One region of the Vreelandella neptunia genome, then DNA from elsewhere that is predicted to be linked to it. Evidence: predicted binding sites of a transcription regulator. Region 1 holds the regulator's gene; each other region holds the start of a gene.
What was found. The regulator PhoB, encoded in region 1, activates phosphate uptake and scavenging genes when phosphate is short. The targets are predictions, from matches to a motif close to TGTCATANNNNTGTCANA.
Positions count from the first base shown of each region.

Region 2: the regulator PhoB is predicted to act here: its motif matches at 4,269-4,286, upstream of SR894_RS13745 (glycerophosphodiester phosphodiesterase).
Region 3: the regulator PhoB is predicted to act here: its motif matches at 4,402-4,419, upstream of SR894_RS13235 (DUF6482 family protein).

Region 1 covers NZ_CP140255.1:4,767,157-4,773,996, forward strand. Annotated here, with positions in the region: gene SR894_RS22030 (hypothetical protein) at 1-225, opposite strand, end outside; gene SR894_RS22035 (hypothetical protein) at 805-1,107, opposite strand; gene SR894_RS22040 (hypothetical protein) at 1,742-2,053, opposite strand; gene phoR (phosphate regulon sensor histidine kinase PhoR) at 2,362-3,648, opposite strand; gene phoB (phosphate regulon transcriptional regulator PhoB) at 3,651-4,340, opposite strand; gene ubiA (4-hydroxybenzoate octaprenyltransferase) at 4,452-5,342, opposite strand; gene SR894_RS22060 (chorismate--pyruvate lyase family protein) at 5,378-5,941, opposite strand; gene SR894_RS22065 (NAD(P)/FAD-dependent oxidoreductase) at 6,080-6,840, shown strand, end outside.
Region 2 covers NZ_CP140255.1:2,944,108-2,950,947, forward strand. Annotated here, with positions in the region: gene SR894_RS13710 (LysR family transcriptional regulator) at 1-728, opposite strand, end outside; gene SR894_RS13715 (aldo/keto reductase) at 815-1,798, shown strand; gene SR894_RS13720 (SDR family oxidoreductase) at 1,814-2,443, opposite strand; gene SR894_RS13725 (VIT1/CCC1 transporter family protein) at 2,536-3,225, opposite strand; gene SR894_RS13730 (PQQ-dependent sugar dehydrogenase) at 3,283-3,543, opposite strand; gene SR894_RS13735 (shikimate kinase) at 3,654-3,812, shown strand; gene SR894_RS13740 (P-loop NTPase family protein) at 3,782-4,186, shown strand; gene SR894_RS13745 (glycerophosphodiester phosphodiesterase) at 4,336-5,271, shown strand; gene SR894_RS13750 (dihydrodipicolinate synthase family protein) at 5,329-6,222, opposite strand; gene SR894_RS13755 (hypothetical protein) at 6,574-6,840, shown strand, end outside.
Region 3 covers NZ_CP140255.1:2,845,455-2,852,294, reverse strand. Annotated here, with positions in the region: gene rlmB (23S rRNA (guanosine(2251)-2'-O)-methyltransferase RlmB) at 1-90, shown strand, start outside; gene rpsF (30S ribosomal protein S6) at 310-687, shown strand; gene rpsR (30S ribosomal protein S18) at 721-948, shown strand; gene SR894_RS13255 (hypothetical protein) at 961-1,812, shown strand; gene rplI (50S ribosomal protein L9) at 1,828-2,274, shown strand; gene dnaB (replicative DNA helicase) at 2,531-3,919, shown strand; gene SR894_RS13240 (hypothetical protein) at 4,027-4,320, shown strand; gene SR894_RS13235 (DUF6482 family protein) at 4,518-4,820, shown strand; gene SR894_RS13230 (thiol-disulfide oxidoreductase DCC family protein) at 4,836-5,234, opposite strand; gene SR894_RS13225 (cryptochrome/photolyase family protein) at 5,231-6,820, opposite strand.

The DNA.
Region 1 (6,840 bases):
GGGCGAAAAGTCCAAGCTATCACCTTCATCATGGTTCAAGTCACTCGCAGAGACATGAGATGGTTTGGAAGCTGCATGTGACTCAGGTTTGTCGATGACATCCTGACCAGCGGTACGGTCTTGATTTAGCTCAATAGATGATTGCGCCATCGCCAAGGGGCTCGCTACCAGACCAAAAGCAATACCGACTATGGCGAGTTTTTGACTCATTTCTTTTAACAGCATGGTGATCTCCTCACTATTCATGGATTCCGTTCGATGATGATTAGAACGGTTATTACGCTTTATGTTGCATATTAGCCGCCAAAAAATAAAAATATTTTATTCTTTAAAAATCAATAATTTATAAAAAATCGCTTAAAAATAACACATTCTGTTATGCCCAGAGGGATTATGTATTCATTACTCATATGACTGTTATCTACACATAGTAGATGCTTAAGACATCGCCCATCGGCAGACTGCATGAGGTGTGGTGTATGCATAGCGACGCAATGAAATTGGGCCTCGCTAGAAAGCAGCACCTTAAACGAAAAAGACAATGGTTTGAGAGAGGTGTTGGGTGTCACAAAAAATCAGACCCCGCATTAGCAGGGCCTAAGGACACAATACTTTGACAATGACTAACGCTAGCTTCCTTTCCTTTTGCGGGACTCCAACCTTGGAATTTAACCCTGACTAACGCTTTGATTGTCGCTTGATTCATTCCTTGAATCGATCTGCATCCGTATCGTTTTGACACGCCTTCGCGTGTTTAGCTCACACGTCAATCGTAATGTATTTCTACATAATTGCAAACTTTTGTTACCAAACGTTTCCATCACCTTCATCATGAGTTAAGTCTTTTGCTGTGTACTCCGCTTGAGCGCTGGTGCGGTGTGACTCTGCCTTGATAACTAGAGGGCGCTCGCCTTCGTCATACATCAAATCAGATGGGCTAAACTCAGCTTGGGTCGAGGTACGGTGTGACTGTGCCTGAATCGGCTGATCATCGACGGTAAAGTCTTGGTTCGCTTCAATGGACATATGTGCCATTGCCAACGGGCTAGCCAGTAGACCAAATGAAAGTCCCACAACAGCTGCTTTTTTTACAAATACGTTAAACATAATATTTACTCCTGACGACTGTTTGATACCGCTGAAGTGAAGTAAGAAGAGGCCCCTGGCTCAGTTCTCACTGCGGTTAGCTTCACTACCTTAAGCTTGCACTTAAAATGCCAAAACCGATCTTAATTCAATTAATAACAATAAAATCAATTACTTATTTTAAATATATTGTGCGCAATAATACATCGCTGTAAACAAAAGCGCGCTAATTAAATGTGCACTAATGACACATGCGCAAAATTGTCTGTGCCTTTATGACACACTACTCAACGTCCGCCTTAAAAGCGCATGCAAATACGCCTCGTATCAAAAGGCAGCAGTATAGTTTTTAGGGAGAAAACAAGAAAAAGTACAAAGCAGAGGGGGAGGGAAAAATATAGATTGAAAAAGTAGGCAGCAAAAAATTAGGCCCCGCTTAGCGGAGCCCGATATCAGAATTGGTTATAGGTAATGACTAACGCTAGCTTCCACTCCTTGTGCGGGACTCCAACCTTGGAATTTACCCTGACTAACATTTTGATTTCCTATTGATTCATCCTTGAATCTAAGAGCATCCTTGCCTGTATAACATCCTGTTGATCGCTTCTTCATCCGATGAAAAAGCATTCAATGATATCTAAAAAATCACCAATAATTAGCTACCGCTATTTTCTTCAACAAGCTCATCTTCGCCATACTCAGCATCATCTGAGTGGCTGCTTGATTGAGGATCCATGTCGCTAACGTCATCGCCTTCGTCATGGGTTAAATCATTCGTCATATCTGTATCATTGCTGTTTGAGCTGCCTACACCTTGTGGATCCATTGGCTGCTCATCAGCTGTAATACCCTGATTTTCGTCAATCGCCGAATTTTCATCGGTTTGTGCAAAAGCTAATGGACTTGCCATCAGACCAAAAGAAACACCTAGAATGCCAGCTTTCTTGAGAAATTCCTTGGACATCATATTCCACCTCCGATCGCTGTTTGTTACCGCTTAGTCAAGAAAGAAGGGCTAACCAGTAGCCAGCATTTCCTGCGGTCGTCTTTCTTAACTTTATTGCTGCATTCGGTATGCCAAAAAAACATAAAATAAAATAAAAACATCAAAAATCAATAACTTGAATTCAACTTGAAAGCATTTTCAAAAATCTACCCAGCTAAAATATGACGCTAAAAACTGTGTAGAAATGACACATGAGCAAGGTTTTACCAATCTTGCATGCCAATATTGCACACTTCTACAAATATTGTGCGGCGGAACATTTGGCTACATCAAACAAGACGCGAGGGGGGGAAGGCGCAGCGAAACAACGCCCCTTTACCGGGGAGGGATTCAATTTGCAGTTGCGCATCATGACGCAACAGTACGTGCTTAACGATGGCTAAGCCTAAACCTGTGCCGCCCGTTGCAGTACTGCGCCCCTTATCGACTCGGTAAAAGCGTTCGGTTAAGCGGGGAATATGCACAGGATCAATCCCCTCTCCGTTATCTTCCACATCAATACAGCCACCGCCAGTAGCGCTAGCTTTCCAGCGCAGGGTGATTTGGCTGCCTGCTGGTGTGTAGCGAACCGCATTAAAGGCAAGGTTAGAGACGGCGCTACGAATTTCCTGCTCACTGCCTAGCAGCCGCGCATCGCTCTCAAGTGCGACGGTGATGGTATGGCGTTGATGCGATAAGGCTAGTGCGTCAGCACACACGCTTTGCAGTAAAGGCTCAAGTGACAGCGGATGATGATCTTGCCCACCTTGGTCAATCTCCAAACGCGAGAGCAGCAATAAATCGTTGACCAGATTCTGCATCCGCTGGGTCTGCTCCTGCATTTGCTGGACACTGCGACCCAATCGCGGCGGAAGCTGATCGGCGATATCACTGTAGGTTTCCAAATAACCTGATAGAACGGTCAGAGGGGTGCGCAGCTCGTGGGAGACGTTGGCGACAAAGTCGCGCCGCATCTGCTCTAGGCGATGCAAGCGGGTGATATCGCGCGCCATCACCAAGCGTTCGTCGTCACCATAGAGAGTAATTTGATATTGCAGGATTCGCCGTTCATCAATCGGCGAAGTGAGCGTTAACGGCTCACTGTAATTACGCGCATTAAAGTAGCTGATAAAGCTTGGGTCGCGCAGCAGGTTAGTAATGTGTTGACCACGATCATGGGCCGTTTGTAGCCCCAGCATGGCGGTAGCAGCACTGTTCCACCACTCCAGGTCGCCGTGGCGGTCAAGCATAACCACGCTGTCACGCATCGCTTCAGACGACTCTTGAATACGCGCCAGAGTAGCGCGCAGACGGCTTTGGGTAATGCGCTGGCTTTTTTGATAGCGGTATAAACGATCGAATAGCTCGCCCCACATTCCACTGGCGGCAGGGGGTTCATCGTGAGGGTTAAGCGTGAGCCACAGGTAAAGCTCGCGCAACTGTCGTAGGTGGTAAAACAGGCATAGCGCAAGCCCTGCCGCGAGCCCCAGCCCGGCCGAACCCAACAGCCAGCCTAAGCAGGTGCCCAGCGTGGCCAGCCACGCTATTCGCCACAGCTCACGACTCCATAAACGCACATTTACACCCGTGCAGAGAAACGGTAACCGGTACCCCGAACCGTTTGAATCAGGTTTTGATGCACCTCGCCCAGGGCTTTACGCAAACGGCGAATATGCACATCAACTGTGCGCTCTTCGACATACACATTCCCCCCCCACACTTGGTCAAGCAGCTGGCTGCGTGTGTAAGCGCGCTCTTGGTGGGTCATAAAAAACTGTAGCAGCCGGTACTCGGTAGGGCCCATTTCCAGCGCTTTGCCGTGGGCGCTGACCCGGTGGCTCACCGGATCAAGCAGCAGGCCGTTAATCTCAATGGGATCTTCAACGCCACGTGGCGTCGCACGACGCAGCACCGCTTTTAGTCGCGCCACCAATTCCCGGGGAGAAAAAGGCTTGGTGATATAGTCATCTGCACCAGCTTCAAGCCCTTGAATTTTATTATCCTCTTCGCCTTTGGCGGTGAGCATAATAATGGGAATTTCGGCGGTGGCTTCTTCGCGCTTTAAACGTCTTGCCAGCTCAATACCACTAGTGCCGGGCATCATCCAGTCCAGCAGCAGTAAATCGGGTTGGTGGTCGACCACCATAGCATGAGCATCCTGGGCGTTATCCGCTTCGAGCACGCGATAGTCAGCCATTTCCAGCGCTACCGCGATCATCTCGCGAATCGATGATTCATCATCGACAATCAGAACGGTCTTGGCGGTCATACCAGAGCCTCACGGTGTCCAAAGAAAACTTGCTCAAAGATAAACAGTTCAATGACATGTCAGTGACGATAACACCATGACTTGATGACAGTTACATGACAACCGCCGCGATTAACCAGCCACAGGCCACCAACTTAGCGCAATACCGGCAAAAATCAGCAGTCCCGACCAGTGATTATTGAGAAAAGCCTGGAAGCAGGGATCCCGCTCCTGGTCGCGAATCAAGCGCTGCTGATGCAGAAAAGTCGCCGCCATTGCCGCAAGCCCTAGCCAGAAGAAACCACCTAAACCAACCCGCCAGCCTACCCAGGCCAGCAATCCCAGGGTGGCTACCTGGAGTAAGCCAATCATCAAACGATCCGCATTTCCAAACAGCACGGCCGTTGATTTAATGCCAATTTTTAAATCATCGTCGCGATCGACCATGGCGTACTGGGTATCGTAGGCCACTGTCCAGCATACATTAGCGCAGAATAGCAGCCATGCCTCCAACGGCACGTGGCCCAACACGGCGCCAAACGCCATCGGAATCGCCCAAGAAAACGCAGCGCCCAGCACCACCTGAGGAAAGTGGGTATAGCGCTTCATAAACGGATAAATAATCGCCAGCAGCACACCGCCCAGCGAGAGCAGCACCGTAAACCAGTTGGTCAGTAGTACCAGAATAAACGCAGCGGCCACCAGGGCGATAAACAGTAGCTGGGCTTCGGTTTCGCTGATACGGCCTGTCGCTAGCGGACGATGTTTTGTGCGTTTCACATGCCCGTCAAAGTGGCGATCTGCATAGTCATTGACCACGCAGCCCGCGGCACGCATCACATAAACGCCGGCCACAAAAATCAGCAGCACATTTCGTCCTGGTACACCTTCCGCAGCCACCCAAAGGGCCCACAGCGTCGGCCACATCAAAAGCCATGTGCCTATCGGCCGATTCAAGCGCATCAGCTGTAAAAAATCTGCCACGCGAGCCCATCCCTTCGGCCGCAACAGTGAACGATCCATGCTTACCTCACGAAGAATAAGATGCAGGCGCTAGCCTAGCGCGAAGGCAGGCCAAGATCATCTGCCATCGCACCCAAAAAATACTCTTGCACTAATAACGACAGGCCGCCGTGATAAAAGACGGAGCGCCTTCCCCAGGCACAACTCCCATCGATACCATTCACGCTAATAAAATGCGGGGGTTGCTTCGTCGCTTCCAAAGGCCCGCGAACTAAACCTGGCTGTCGAAATAGCCAACTGCCTAGCGAGCGCTCACCCAAACTCTCCAAACGCTGGCCCTTTAGCTGCGTGAGGGGGGCGACCGAGCGAGCCACTACCCACGGCGTTTCATCCAAGCACAGCGCCACTTCCCGCAGCCAAGCGTAGCGCTTGGCGCCAATGCCCAGCGCCTGAGCCTCATCCTGGCGCGGCCAGCCGACGCCCTGATGTAGCAACCGTACTCGAAACGGCTTCTCTCCACCCGCGACCATTAAGCGGGCGGTTAACGAGTCGGTGGAGGCGACCCACTGCCACCAGGAAGCACTCATCGCAGGCCGCGCCGCATCAATCGGGCGCCAGCGGGAAAATAGAGGATTTTGCCGAAAAGCAGCAGCCGTCACCGAGTTCTCCAGGGCAATTAACGGGTTGGCTAGTGTAACATGAGCACTGAAAGGCTTTTGTTTCAGCGACTTTTTTAACGACTCGGTTTAGCGCCTCTTTTTTCGCACCCTTTTTTAGCAACTTTTTTTGGTGTCTGCATGCCCGCCACCCAAACACAGAAAACGTCCTCTCACGCTGCGCTGGTGATTATTGGCACTGGCATGGCAGGGGTTGGCCTTGCCCGGGTGTTACGCCGATTGGGCGACCAACGCTCAATCACGCTGGTAAGCGCTGACAGCGGCGATGACTACAGCAAGCCGTTGCTCTCCACCGGCTTCGCCAAGGGCCTCGAGCCCGAAAAATTAGCCCAGCGCAGCGCTGCTGAACTAGGCGAAGAGCTAAATGCCCAGATGGTTATCCACACCCAGGTAGACGAACTGGATGTGGATAACCAAACCGTTCTTCTTGAAGACGGCAGGGTGTTCGGCTACGACACACTGGTGCTGGCCACTGGCGCTGCACCACGGTTGCCCTTCAGCCTTGAGCCCAGCGTAGCCCCACGCTGCTTCGCCATCAACGACTTAGACGACTACCGCCACTTTCACTCGGCACTAGGCCATGGCCCAGCACGGGTGGCGATTATTGGCGCGGGGCTGGTCGGCTGTGAATTTGCCAACGATCTTCACGCTGGCGGCCATCACGTCAGCGTCATCGCCCCTGAAGGAAGCCTGCTTCCTCGCTTGCTACCACCGCCTTTAGGAAACGCCCTGGGCGATGCCTTTAGCGAAGCAGGGATCCATCTTCACCTTGGCCGTTCGATTGATTCCATTACGTCCGAAAGCGACGAAGACATCGTATTACGCCTGGATAACGGCGACACCGTCAGCGCTGATCTCGTGCTGATGGCAACCGGCCTTGC
Region 2 (6,840 bases), 1.8 Mb from region 1:
TGGGTCGCCAGCGAGGTGGTGGTTAGCGCCGGCTCGCGCCCCTGCAGGATGCGCTCAACCCACTGGGCGGCAGGCAGGTGCGCTTGCATTTCTCCCCAGGTGATAAAGGTGTCGGTGTCGTAATCGCCCGCGTCATGATGAGCCTCGCGCTGCGCTACATAATCCGGGCTGGCGTAAAGCCCGAAACCCAGGGTGCCAAGGCGCCGAAGGGTGACATTACCCCGCTCGGGCTTGACCATTCTAAGCGCTACATCGGCGTCGCGGCGGTGCAGATTGACGGTAGTGATATCGGTCACCAGCTCAAGCCTGATGCTAGGGTATTGCGCATGGAATTGTGGCAATGCGGGCAGAATCAACGACGTGGCCAGGTTTTCAGCCGTGGCTAAGCGCACTCTGCCGCTTAGCTGCGTGGCACGGGAAACCCCACTGGTAAACGCCGCTGCGGCGGCTTCCAGCGCCTCGGCTTTTTCGATTAGCCCTGCCCCCTCCTCGGTAAGCTGATAGCCCGACTGCTGACGAACGAACAACGGAAGCTTTAAGGCTTTTTCGAGCCGCTCGATACGCCGGGAGAGCGTCGCGATCCCCAGATGGAGTTCCGCTGCCGCGCCACTCAAAGTGCCATGGCGGGCCACCGCCAGAAAGGTGCGTGTGTCATCCCAGATCCAACCTCGGGGCATCTGGTTTTCAAAACTGAAAAATTGCTTACCGAACTCGTTCATTTTTTTCATTTCTGGATAGTGCCATGCTCTGGTTGCGCGATTCAAGAACGGTTCAAACGCAGCGTATTGATAAGCAACGTCTGGAGAGAGACATCATGCAAGCACGCATACTGGGCACCGACCTATCCGTTTCCACCATTGGCTTAGGTTGCATGGGAATGAGCGAGTTTTACGGCCCCCGAGACGATAGCGAGTCGCTGCGGGTATTGGCCCAAGCGGTGGAGCTGGGAATCGACTTTTTTGACACGGCAGATATGTACGGGCCCCACCATAACGAGGAGCTGATTGGCCGTTTTCTTGCCAGCCATAAGCCCAACGTACGTATCGCCACCAAGTTTGGCATTGTGCGCAACCCCGGCGAGTATCAGCGTAGTCTGGACAGCCGCGCCCAGTATGCCCGGCAAGCCTGCGAAGCATCACTAAAGCGGCTGGGTGTCGAGCAAATCGATCTCTACTACGTTCACCGCGTTAACCCGGCCACACCTATCGAAGAAACAATGGAGGGCTTGGTACAACTGGTTAAAGAGGGAAAAATTGCCCACATTGGCCTCTGCGAAGTCAGCGCTGATACCCTTCGCCGTGCCCATGCCGTGTACCCGGTTACCGCCGTGCAAACCGAGTATTCGTTGTGGACGCGGGACGTTGAACAAACCGTGTTACCTACCTGCGAAGAACTCGGCATCGGCTTTGTGCCTTATTCACCTCTAGGCCGAGGCTTTTTGACAGGAAGATTTCAGGATACCAACGATTTCGGCGAAGACGATTTTCGTCCTAACTTGCCACGTTTTTCTGAACAAGCCATGGGTGCCAACCGCCGCATCGCTGACGTGATCGGCGAAGTGGCAGCGCTCAAAGGCTGCACTCCGGCGCAGCTATCGTTAGCTTGGCTGCTATCCAAAGGCGATAACATTGTGCCGATTCCCGGCACGAAGCGGCTGCGCTACCTTGAAGAGAATGCGGCAGCGGCGTCCATCTCCCTGACTGCTGATGAGCAAGAGCAGTTGGAAACCGTCACCGCCAACCTTCCGGTAACCGGTGAGCGCTATACGCCGGAAGGCATGAAGGGAGTTAATGCGTAAGTGTCGGCAACTTGCCTACTGAATAATCTCACCAATGGAACGCTTACCGTTCAATAGTAGGTACTCCTGATTCGTCAAACTGGACGTCTGCACTGTGTGGAGCAGAGCGTGAGCGACATTAGCCCGAGAGATTTGGTTGTCACCGGCTTCGTCAAATGAATCGGCAAACTGATGACTAGCAGCTTCGTCGGTCAAACGACCAGGCTTGAGAATGACGTAGGGAACGCCGCTGTTGCGAAGGTGAGCATCAGCGGCAAATTTCGCGGCCATATAGGGGCGCATTTTCTCGGGCGCCTCTAGCGGCTGTTCTGCACGCATGGCGCTAATCATGATGTAGCGGGAGAGGCCTTTTTGCTTGGCGATATCGGCGGTACGAATAGCACCGAAAAGGTCAATCATCAGGGTTTTATCCGGCCCGGTGTGCGGGCCTGACCCCGCCGTGAAGACCACTTGGTCACAGCCGTCAAAGGCCTGCTCAAACTCACCTTCTAAATCGGCGACCACGGTATCAATGCCGTGCTCTTTGAACCAGGCTGCCTGCTCTTCACTGCGAATCATTGCCTTGATAGGCGTGCCCGCTTTTTGGGCCAGTTCGCAAAACTGCTTGCCAATCTGTCCATTCGCGCCAATCACTAACGTTGTCATAACGACTCCTTGTGAATTGCTTACACCTCTCTCAGTGCAGGCACTTAGGCGAAATTCAACCCCAGGTGCAGGCACTGACAGCCATTTTGCCTTTAAGCTATCACTCCAAACACATGCCCGATGGCGGAGGTTAAGGCCATCGCAAGAGCGCCCCAAAACATCACTCTTGCCGCAGCTTTTAGGATGGGTGCTCCACCCACTCGGGCAGCTATAGCGCCCAGCAAGGCCAAAAAGAGCAGTGAGAACAACGCGACCAGAGGAATAAGCAGCGCGGAAGGCGCCCACCAAGCGACCAGTAGCGGCAAAAGAGCACCGATGGTGAACGTCGCGGCTGAAGAGAGGGCTGCTTGCAGGGGGTGCGCTTGACTGAGGTCGGTGATGCCAATCTCGTCTCGCGCATGGGCGCCTAGGGCGTCGTTGGCCATTAATTGTTCGGCGACTTGTCGTGCCAATTCGGGTGCCAAGCCGCGCGTTTCATAGATAGCGGCGAGCTCTTCCTGCTCTAGTTCATAGTGCTCCGCCAATGCTTGGCGCTCGATGTCGAGATCAGCATTTTCAGTATCCGATTGCGAGCTTACCGAGACATACTCCCCCGCGGCCATCGACATAGCGCCAGCCACCAAGCCTGCAATACCCGCCAGCATAATATCGCCTTGAGTGGTATTAGCCGCGGCAACGCCCAGTATCAGACTACTGGTCGAGACTATACCGTCATTCGCGCCCATCACTGCGGCTCGCAGCCAACCGGTACGGTGAGATCGGTGATGCTCTGTATGAATCATGGGCTTTTCCTTTCTAGATGGCGTATCCAACTCGACAATAGCACCTAGGGTCATCGACTATTCTGCTGGCACTACTCGAAGCAGCCTGCCCTCGGCGCTGTCGGTAAGTAGATACACCTCGCCTTCTAGGCCTACTCGCACATCTCTTATACGCTCATCTAGCTCACCAAACAGGCCTTCTACATCGTCGGCTTCGCTACCATCGTTTGATAAACGTACCCGGCGCACTTCTTTATTTACCAGCGCTCCTATCAGTATATCGCCCTGCCACTGCGAGAACAGCTCGCCGCTGTAAAGCGTTATCCCTGAGGGGAGCAATAGAGGGCGTCCATTCTAAAAATGGCCAAGGTACTCATTGACACCGTATGGTGCGCTTGATGCCCCTTTGAGCACTCATTAAAATGTCGCGCCACCTAAAGAGAACTCCCATGAAGATTAATGTGGTCGGCACGAGTGGCAGCGGCAAGAGCACCCTTGCAAAGCAGCTCGCAGACGCTTTGAACGCCCCATGCGTTCAGCTTGATCAATTGCTAACTGGCAAGGAGCGTCGGACGATGTGTTTTTCACTGAGCTGGCAGAGGCTTTAGCAGCCTCACCACAAGAGTGGATACTGGACGGTAATTTTGATCGCACTCGGCATATTAAGTGGCATGATGTGGATATGGTGGTGTGGGTCGATTACCCCTTTTGGCGAGTATTTAGCCAAGCACTCACGCGTGCCGTTAAACGCATCATCAGCCAAGAGGAACTCTGGCCTGGTACAGGTAATCGCGAGAGCTTCCGCAAAACTTTTCTAAGCCGTGACTCGGTTCTGCTATGGTCACTGAAAACGTGGCGGCAAAACCGGAAACGCTACTTTGCCGATATGATTAACCCCCTCTATTCGCATATTCAGTTTGTACGTTTGACTTCCATAAAAGAAACACAGGTTTTGGTGAAGAGTCTCAACGTGAGTGCCTAGCTCTTGGGTGGCTATATAGCCCCGCTGCGTATTTGCTTAATTGCTGCCCTAATCGGCCCTTGATGAAACACTGAACAATTTCTGTCATTTGGCTTTAACGCTTCAGGGCATGTAGACTTATTGAACGAACATTCAATTAAGGAACTTTCATGCAACGTCATCCGTTATTCACCGCAATGTCACTGGGTCTTTTCGCTGGTGCTGCCACCACGACTGCGCTAGCAGATATGTCGCCACTGGAGCAGCAGCTAAAAGATCTTGAGTCATTTCAAGTGATCGCCCACCGCGGGGCCAGCGGCCACGCGCCGGAAAGCACCATGGCGGCCTATGAATTGGCCCATGAGTGGAATGTCGACTACTTAGAGCTGGACGCCCAAATCACTGCCGACGGTGAAGTCGTGGTGTTCCATGATGACGCCATTGATCGCACCAGCAATGGTGAAGGCAAGATTAATGACTTCACCTTGGAAGAGCTGAAAGCGCTGGATACCGGCACTTGGTTCAATGAAGCCAATGCTGATAAAGCAGACGCGGACTTTGCAGGGGCACAGATCCTCACGCTGGATGAGCTTTTCGAGCGTTTCGGTCACAATGCTCGCTACTACATTGAAACCAAGTCACCGCAGCTAAACCCAGGCTTGGAAGAAGCCCTGGTAAAAACGCTGGAAGAACATGACATGGTCGAGAGTGGCCGCGTGTTAGTGCAGTCTTTCGAGCAGGAAAGCCTATTAAAGGTGCAGGAACTAAACGACGACATTCCGCTCATCCAGCTCGTTTGGTACTACCCCAGTGAAGAGGACGAATCGCGTTTAGTGGAGTGGACTGGTGTGACACCGGGCCCAGCAGAGATTAATGATGAAGACTTCCAGGCGGTAGCGGAATACGCGTCGGGAATCGGTACTAACTATATCTACGAAGGCCAAGAAGTCATTGATGCCAACTTTATTCGTCAAGCAAATGAAAATGGCCTGCCGGTACACGTTTACACCGTCAATGAAGCCGATGAGATGGAGCGTTTGATGGAAATGGGCGCAAACGGCCTGTTCACAAATTACCCAGATCGCTTGCTTAAGCTCGTTGAGTAACCATCGTTGAAGTGCTTATTACGCCCGGCTTTGGCCGGGCGTTTTTGTTACTAAACTCTACTCAAGCCCAAGCTGCTCCAGTACCTGCTCTACTCTTTTACGATCGCCCGCTTGCAGCGTTTTAAGCGGCTGGGGCAAGCAGGGCTGACTCACCTTGCCGGTGACTTCTGCAATGGTAGCCGCCACTCGCAGGCTACCGCCGTATTCACGGTAGAGTACCCACAGCGGTTCAAGGGCGTCTGAAAGTGCCTTGGCCTGCTGAACGTCCCCCGCCTGAGCAGCTCGGGTTATCGCCAGCGCTGCTCTAGGGTATAACCCGCCGATAACGGAGTACCAGGCATCACATCCCGCATTTAGGCCGGTGGCTGCTACCGCATCCCCGCTGATGCCAATAGTGACATCAGCGGGGATCAGCTTGCGTAACCCAGCCACCCGCTCCTTTGCAGGTTCAATATCGTTATTCACCGGCGGGATTTTGATAGAGCGTACCTGGGGCAACTGGGCGATTCGCCCATGCAACTCATCGCTAAATTCAAAATGGGTAGTGCCAGGGTTATCGTACACGCAGAGCGGCACACTCAGTGATTGGCAGACTGTAGCGTAGAGGTCGAAAACCTCATCATCGGTAAGCTTTTGATAGGAGACCGGCGCTAGCAACACCCCGCTGGCGCCTGCTTGCTGAGCGCGCTCTGCGTTAGCCAGCACATCACGAGTACGTAGCGCACCAATACCTACAATAACAGGCGTACTAACTGCATTTTCAACGCTAAGCTGGACAACACGGGCGCGCTCATCACGGCTTAAATAGGCATAGCTACCGGTCGAGCCCAACACACCAATGGAGCCCACCCCTGCCTCAGCTAAATGAGCAACTAAACGGGCAAATTCATGCTCCATGATGCGCTGCTCGTTCATAGGGGTTAGCGGAAATGCACTTAGGCCAGTGAACATGAAGGTTGATCCTTTTAAGGTAGATGGCGGCATAGTGTCCCACAGGCGATTAGCTGTTAGGTACAAGGATACGGTAATGGAATAGTCATAACTCATCCTCGCTATTCGTTGACATAACTTCCTGTTATTTTTCTTGAATTGATGTAGTGTTTGGGTATGTGCCGTATCGATACGGCACAGTCGTTTTTGGATGCGTATCTTTCAGTCATACCATTAGAGCTGAATATAAAAACAGTTCCGTTAGTGCTGCGAGGGAGAACACGTCATCAATTCATACACATTTAATGTGCAGAGCAGAACTGCATCGTGCGTGAACCTGGCGTTCATCAATCAACCAGTAAGCCATCACCAATGCCATCACCGGTTATAAGCGGTTCTCCATTGCGATTGGCCTTACTGGCAGTGACCACCCTTGTTTTGCTGGTGGGACTCACTTTCGCAGCAACGAATGCCATCGCTCGGGAAGCACCACTTTATTTAGTGGCTCATCCTGATGTTACTACCCGCTGGCTGAATCGGGATACCACCCGCGCAATTTTTGCGATGCGCCAACGCACATGGCCGGATGGCCAAGCTGTCAGGGTTTTCGTCTTGAGTAATAGCCACCCCGTGCATGCT
Region 3 (6,840 bases), 1.9 Mb from region 1:
ATGGCGGGGGAGGTCTCTAGCCTTAATGTCTCGGTGGCCACTGGTATTTGCCTGTTCGAGGCTGTTCGTCAGCGCCAGCTTGCAAGTTAACCGCCGTGCTACTAAGATACACGCGCCCGTTTGTTTGCAAACGGGTGTTAGCTGTCGTTGAAGTATTAGCTTTTGCTAAAATGAAAAGTTCTGTTTGATGCCCCTGTGGCCGCCTAGCGCGGTGGCGGAGCACTTCAGTTAACTCCTTGCTTCCCTGTCGTCGTTTATTGCGTTAAGCAATGGCACACAAAGGAAGCTGTCAAACCGCAAGGAGATCCCATGCGTCATTACGAAATCGTGTTTATGGTCCACCCGGATCAAAGCGAGCAGGTGCCGGCAATGGTCGAGCGCTACACCAGCATCGTTACCGAAAACAGCGGCACTGTGCATCGTCTAGAAGATTGGGGCCGTCGTCACTTGGCTTACCCGATCAACAAGATCCACAAAGCCCACTACGTGCTGATGAACGTTGAATGTACCGGCGAGACCCTCGACGAGATCGAGAATATCTTCCGTTACAACGACGCCATTATCCGCAGCCTGGTTGTTCGCTGCAAAGAAGCTGTTACCGAAGCTTCCCCGATGATGAAACCGGCAGAAGAAAAACGTCCGCGTCGCGAAGAAAAACCGCGCGCTGAAGAAGAAGAAACTGCCTGATTTTATTCACTGCACGTTTTAAGGAGCTAGTCCATGGCACGTTTTTTCCGTCGCCGTAAGTTTTGCCGCTTCACCGCTGAAGGCATCAAGCAGATCGATTACAAAGATCTGGACACGCTGAAGGCTTACATCACCGAAACCGGCAAGATCGTTCCAAGCCGTATTACCGGCACCAAAGCACGCTATCAGCGTCAGTTGGCGACCGCTATCAAGCGCTCGCGTTATCTGGCACTGCTGCCCTACTCCGATAGCCACCAGTAAGCGTTTAACGTGATGCTGGCACTAGCCCGATGGCTAATGCGGGGCACGCCTTACGCTGCAGGCGGGGCGGCCTTAGCAACGCTAGTGCCTTGGCTGTTCTGGTTAGGTGCAGCCATCGCCGCATTGATGACGTTGCGCAGAGGTTTTGCCCCTGCGCTACCGGTCATCATCGCTGCAGCACTACCGGCCGGTTGGTGGTGGGCTCAGGGTGATGTGATTCCGCTTGCTAGCTTACTGCTGGTTACGCTGATGGCCGTTATCCTGCGCGAGAGGATGCGTTGGGGGGAAACCTTGATTGTGGGGACATTGGTCGCCGCTGTCATGGTTCAACTCGGCATCTTCAGTCCGCCAGGTGGCACTGAGCTAATGCTTGAGCAGTTGCGAGAAGGTTCAGAAGAAGTGGATCGCATGCTCACGGAATTTGCCAATCAAGGCTACGACACTCAAACCATCGCTGCACTGGTGGTGGGGGGCGTAACCGGGCTTGTAGTGCTGTTGGCAGCCATAGTGTGCTTGGCACTTGCGCGGAGTTGGCAGGCTGGGTTGTACAACCCAGGTGGCTTTCGCGAAGAGTTTCACGCACTGCGCTTGACCCCTAAAGAGCTGGCCGTGCTGGTCGTCATTGGGGTGATAGGTATGCTGCTAGGCGCTCATGCGCTGGCGATGCTTGGTTGGATTCCGCTGTTGGTAGCTGGCGTTGCGTTAGTGCACGGGTTTATTGGAATAAAGGGGATGAACGGGCTGTGGCTGGTAGCATTTTATGTGCTACTGATCACGACCTGGCCCACGATTCTCATTGTGCTGCTGTTGGGGCTGATTGATACATTCGCGAACGTTCGCGCACGCCTTGCCCGCAGCAACTGACAAGAGGTTTACGAGATGGAAGTCATTCTGCTCGACAACATTGGTAAGCTGGGCGGCCTGGGTGACAAGGTCACCGTGAAGCCTGGTTATGGTCGTAACTACTTGGTGCCTTACGGCTTAGCCGTACCGGCCACCAAAGACAACATCGAAGCGTTTGAAGCACAGCGTGCTGAGCTCGAAGCGCAAGCCGCTGAGCGTAAGGCAGAAGCCGAAGCGCGCGCTGAGCAGCTAAACGACATCGAGCTGTCTTTGGTTTCCAAAGCAGGCGATGAAGGCAAGCTGTTTGGTTCTATTGGTCCGCGTGACCTGGCCGACGCGATTTCCTCTGCTGGCATCGATGTTGCCAAAAGCGAAGTCCGTATGCCGAATGGCCCGATTCGCCAAACCGGCGAATACGACATCGCCCTTCACTTGCACGCTGAAGTGGATGCCGTTGTACGCGTAGTGGTAGTTGCAGAGTAATTGAGCGAGTAATTAAGTTAGAGACGACGTAAAGTCGTTACTAACTGCAGCTAATACAGCTGCCTCAAAAGGCGCGGGGTTTCTCCCGCGCCTTTTGTTTTTCTGGTTATTCGCTATTTTGGGCGTTGCCAAAACTATCTAGCGAATCCCCGCTGGGTATTTTAAGACAACGCCTTGATCATGTTGGTAGTCGCGCTGTATGCGACTAAGATAAGCATCTTCACCGGCTACGCAGTAGTGTTTAAAGGAGCTCGCTATGCAGGACCAGCCTTCTGCTGATACAGAAACGGCAGCGTTAAAACTGCCGCCGCATTCATTAGAGGCGGAGCAATCGGTACTAGGCGGGCTCATGCTAGACAACCAGGCCTGGGATAACGTATCAGAGCGGTTGGTCGCTGATGATTTCTACCGCTATGAGCACCGTTTGGTGTTCAACGTGATGATTCATCTGGCTGAAGCCGGTCAGCCGCTGGATGTGGTGACGCTTTCCGAAGCGCTGGAAGCGCGTGATCACTTGGATACGGTCGGTGGTTTGGCGTTTCTAGCCGAACTTGCCCGTAATACGCCCTCTGCCAGTAATATTCGCGCCTACGCAGATATCGTGCGTGAGCGGGCTACGCTGCGCAAGTTGATCCGGGCGGCTAATCAAATTGCTGATAGTGCGTTTACTCCCCAAGGGCGCCCGGCTGATGAGCTGCTCAACGAAGCCGAGCGGTTAGTGTTTCAGATTGCCGAGGAGCGCCCCAAAACGGGCGGCCCCATTGGCATGAGCGATCTATTGACCAAGGCGGTGGATCGTATCGATGAGCTGTTTAATCTGAAAGGTGAAATGACCGGGCTATCCACCGGTTTTCGTGATCTGGATGAAATGACCACCGGGTTACAGCCATCCGACATGGTGGTCATCGCCGGACGACCCTCGATGGGTAAAACGACCTTTGCTATGAACCTGGTTGAACATGCGGTGATTTCAAGCGACAAGCCAGTCATGGTGTTCTCCATGGAGATGCCCGCAGAGTCGCTCATGCTGAGGATGCTATCGTCCCTGGGCCGAATCGATCAAACCCGTGTGCGTACCGGGCAGTTGGAAGACGAGGATTGGCCGCGTTTAACTTCTGCGGTCAACCTGCTTAAAGACAAACAGCTGTTTATCGACGATACCGCAGCCTTATCGCCTAACGAGATGCGCTCAAGGTTGCGCCGTGTGGTGCGTGAACATGGCAATATTGCGCTGGTCATGATCGATTATCTTCAGTTGATGCAGATCCCTGGTTTTAGCGAAAACCGCACCGGTGAGATTTCCGAGATTTCGCGCTCCTTGAAGGGGTTGGCGAAAGAGTTTAACTGCCCTGTGGTGGCCCTTTCTCAGTTGAACCGCTCCTTGGAGCAGCGCCCCAATAAACGCCCGGTGATGTCGGATCTGAGGGAATCTGGTGCGATCGAGCAGGATGCCGACGTCATTGCCTTCGTTTATCGCGATGAGGTCTATAATCCAGATAATCCCGACAATCAGGGGATTGCTGAGTTAATTATCGGTAAGCAGCGTAATGGCCCTATCGGCACGGTGCATATGGCCTTTATCGGCAAATATACCCGCTTTGAGGATTTGGCCCCGGATAGTTACGGCCAAGCGTTCGGCGACTAAGTAAATGATGACTGGTTTGTGATGACAGGCTAGTGATAAGTAGCTTGAGGATAGGGGGCGAGTTCGTATAATGCCTCACCCACGATATGTAAAAACGGGAGCAGCAAATGGCAGGTGGATTTCGGCGCGGTAACCGGCAGCGTCTTCCTAAGTTAGAAGGTCGCGGTGAGCTAGAGGCGATAGAGCGCGAAGGCCCTTTTAAAGAGTGGCTAGGTATGCCGGATCTTTATCGCTACCATTTAGTGGTCGCAGGCGAGAAGTATAGTTACCAGACTGAAGATGGTGAGCTGCCTGTGACGGTGGGTGATAAGGTCGTGTTCCGTTACAAAGAGACTAAAGGCGGTAACTGGATTGACCGCAATTCGCTTGGCAAAGCCATCGACCCCTCTGAATATCAATAATCAATTGATATCTTGACCTTCCGGTCAGGAACTCTCTTGCACTATTGGCCTCCTAGCTATTAATGTCTAGTTATTGCTTATTGTCATTACATTGCAATGACGGGGCAACAGAAATGTCACAGGGTACAGCCATGCTGTGCCCTAATGACATTCCGTCTGACATAAAGTATGAAATAGCCAAATAATAGGAGGGAACCATGGAGCTTAAGGATCTTAAGCAGTTTGTCGCCAATCACGACAATTTTGAAATTCGCGTGATTACCCATTCGGGCAGCCGTTTTTATCAGATTGAGCTGGAAGACGTTGAAGGCGAGCGCCATATGCTGACGCAGCGTACCAAGCCAATGCTGTTTCGCTCGCTGGACGATGCCTATATGGATCTCAAACGCGCCGGTATTCATCGTGCTTACCTGGTACAGCATGTGCCTCACGATGAAGTGATAGGCCGCGATGCGCACTATAGTGAGCCGCTCACATCGCGTATGCCGCTCGTTTTTTAACGCTGATCACACCCATTAACGTTTAGTCTGACGCTTTTCCCACCACTGCCCAAGCTGAATGCGGCGACGGGCAAAAAACCGGTAACCGGCATTCATTATGCCGTGTACTCCCGGCAAACATGAAAATTTCACCAGCCGCCGATAGCCCAACACTGCATAGAGGGCACGGCTGGCATCCATGCCGATATACCATTTCCCTTGACTATCACACAGGTGCAACTGGCCCATCATGGCATTAAAGTCCTGCCCATACGCCTGAGCGTTAAAATCATCGGCCTGGATATCGACCAGCGCGATGTGTTCCCGATGGCGATGCTTTTCCAGCCATGCGACTTCCTGTTGGCAAAAGGGGCAGTGGCCATCGTGAAATAGCGTAACTGGCGGTGCAGCATGTAGTGGCGTGTAGCGGCTCATGGTGACTCCCTTTTGGTATTAGCCGAATAACCTGCTGTGTGGCAGGGCTGCCCGTAGCCAGGCGATGTTTCCAATTGATCCAAAAAGTGCTCAGCCTGTTGGCGGATAGCCTCGCGCTTCTCATTGGCCATGCGGTTGAGGGAGCCGTAAATCAGCTTCATGCGAGGGTTCTTGCTCAGGTGCTCAACGTTGGTTTCGAGAAAGTGCCAGTAAAGGCTGTTAAAAGGGCAGGCTTTTGGCCCCGTGACCTGCTTGGGTGAGTAACGGCAGTGCTGACAATGGTCGGACATTTTGTCGATATACTTGCCCGACGCACAGTAGGGCTTCGAGCCCATTAAGCCGCCGTCGGCATGGAGCACCATCCCCAGCGTATTAGGCAGCTCTACCCACTCACTGGCATCGGCATAAACCGCCAGGTACCAGTCACATAGCGCCTCAGGTTTAACCCCGCACAACAATGCGAAATTGCCTGTGACCATCAGTCGTTGAATATGGTGGGCGTAGCTATTGTCGATGGTCATCTGAATAGCACGCTGTAGGCAGCGCATATCGGTATCCGCGTCCCAGTAAAACGCTGGCAGTTCGCGCTCAAAACCTAGCTGATTAGCACCCTTGTAGTTGGGCATCTGCGTCCAGTAGAGCCCGCGCACATACTCGCGCCAGCCAAGTATCTGACGGATAAACCCTTCCGCGGCGTTGATCGGCACGTCGCCGCCATAGTAACGCTGCTCGGCGGCTTCGCAGACTTCATGGGGCGACAGCAGGCCGATGTTCATCGCAGCTGAGAGGCGCGAGTGATACAAATAAGGTGCAGAGTCACTGATTGCATCTTGATAGTGGCCAAAATCAGCCAGTCCATGGTCTAAAAAATGGTGTAAATCCACCAGCGCTTGTCGACGAGTGACTGGCAGGTTGAAATTATCCAGAGACCCCATGTGGTCGCCAAAATGGCCCTTGGCATCGTTTAGCGCTTCTTGGGTGATCGCATCCTGACGATGTTGAGGTAGCTCAGGAAAATCCAGTTTGGCTTTGATAGGCTGGCGATTGTCGTGATCAAAATTCCATTTGCCGCCCACGGGCTCGTCGCCCTCCATTAAGTAGCCGGTACGTTTGCGCTGTTCTCGGTAAAAGTACTCAAGGCGCAGCTGTTTGCGGCCACTTGCCCACTGGCTAAAGTCATCGGGTGTAGTGAAAAAGCGCTCATCCTCAAGAAGTCGCCACGGAATCGTTGCGTTTTCGCGCTGCTGCATCGTCTCCCATAGCCGCCATTCGCCAGGTCGGGCAACGCGTATCTCATCGCAGCCATATTGTTGGGCGATGCGTTCAGCTTCTTCAATAAGGGAGTGGCAGTTATCCGCATCATCCAGCGCGCTGTAATGTACTTGAAAGCCCTTTTCGCGCAGTGCTTGAGCAAAGTGCCGCATGGCGGCCAAAAAGAGGCCAATTTTATGGATATGATGGGGCACATAGCGCGCCTCTTCGCCAACTTCACATAGTGCAACCACGGCATTGGCGGGCGCGTCTTGCAGCGTTGTGAGTGAAAACGAGAGCTGATCCCCGAGCACCAAAAGCAAAGGCTTGGACATAAGTTGGCCTGTAGTTATAC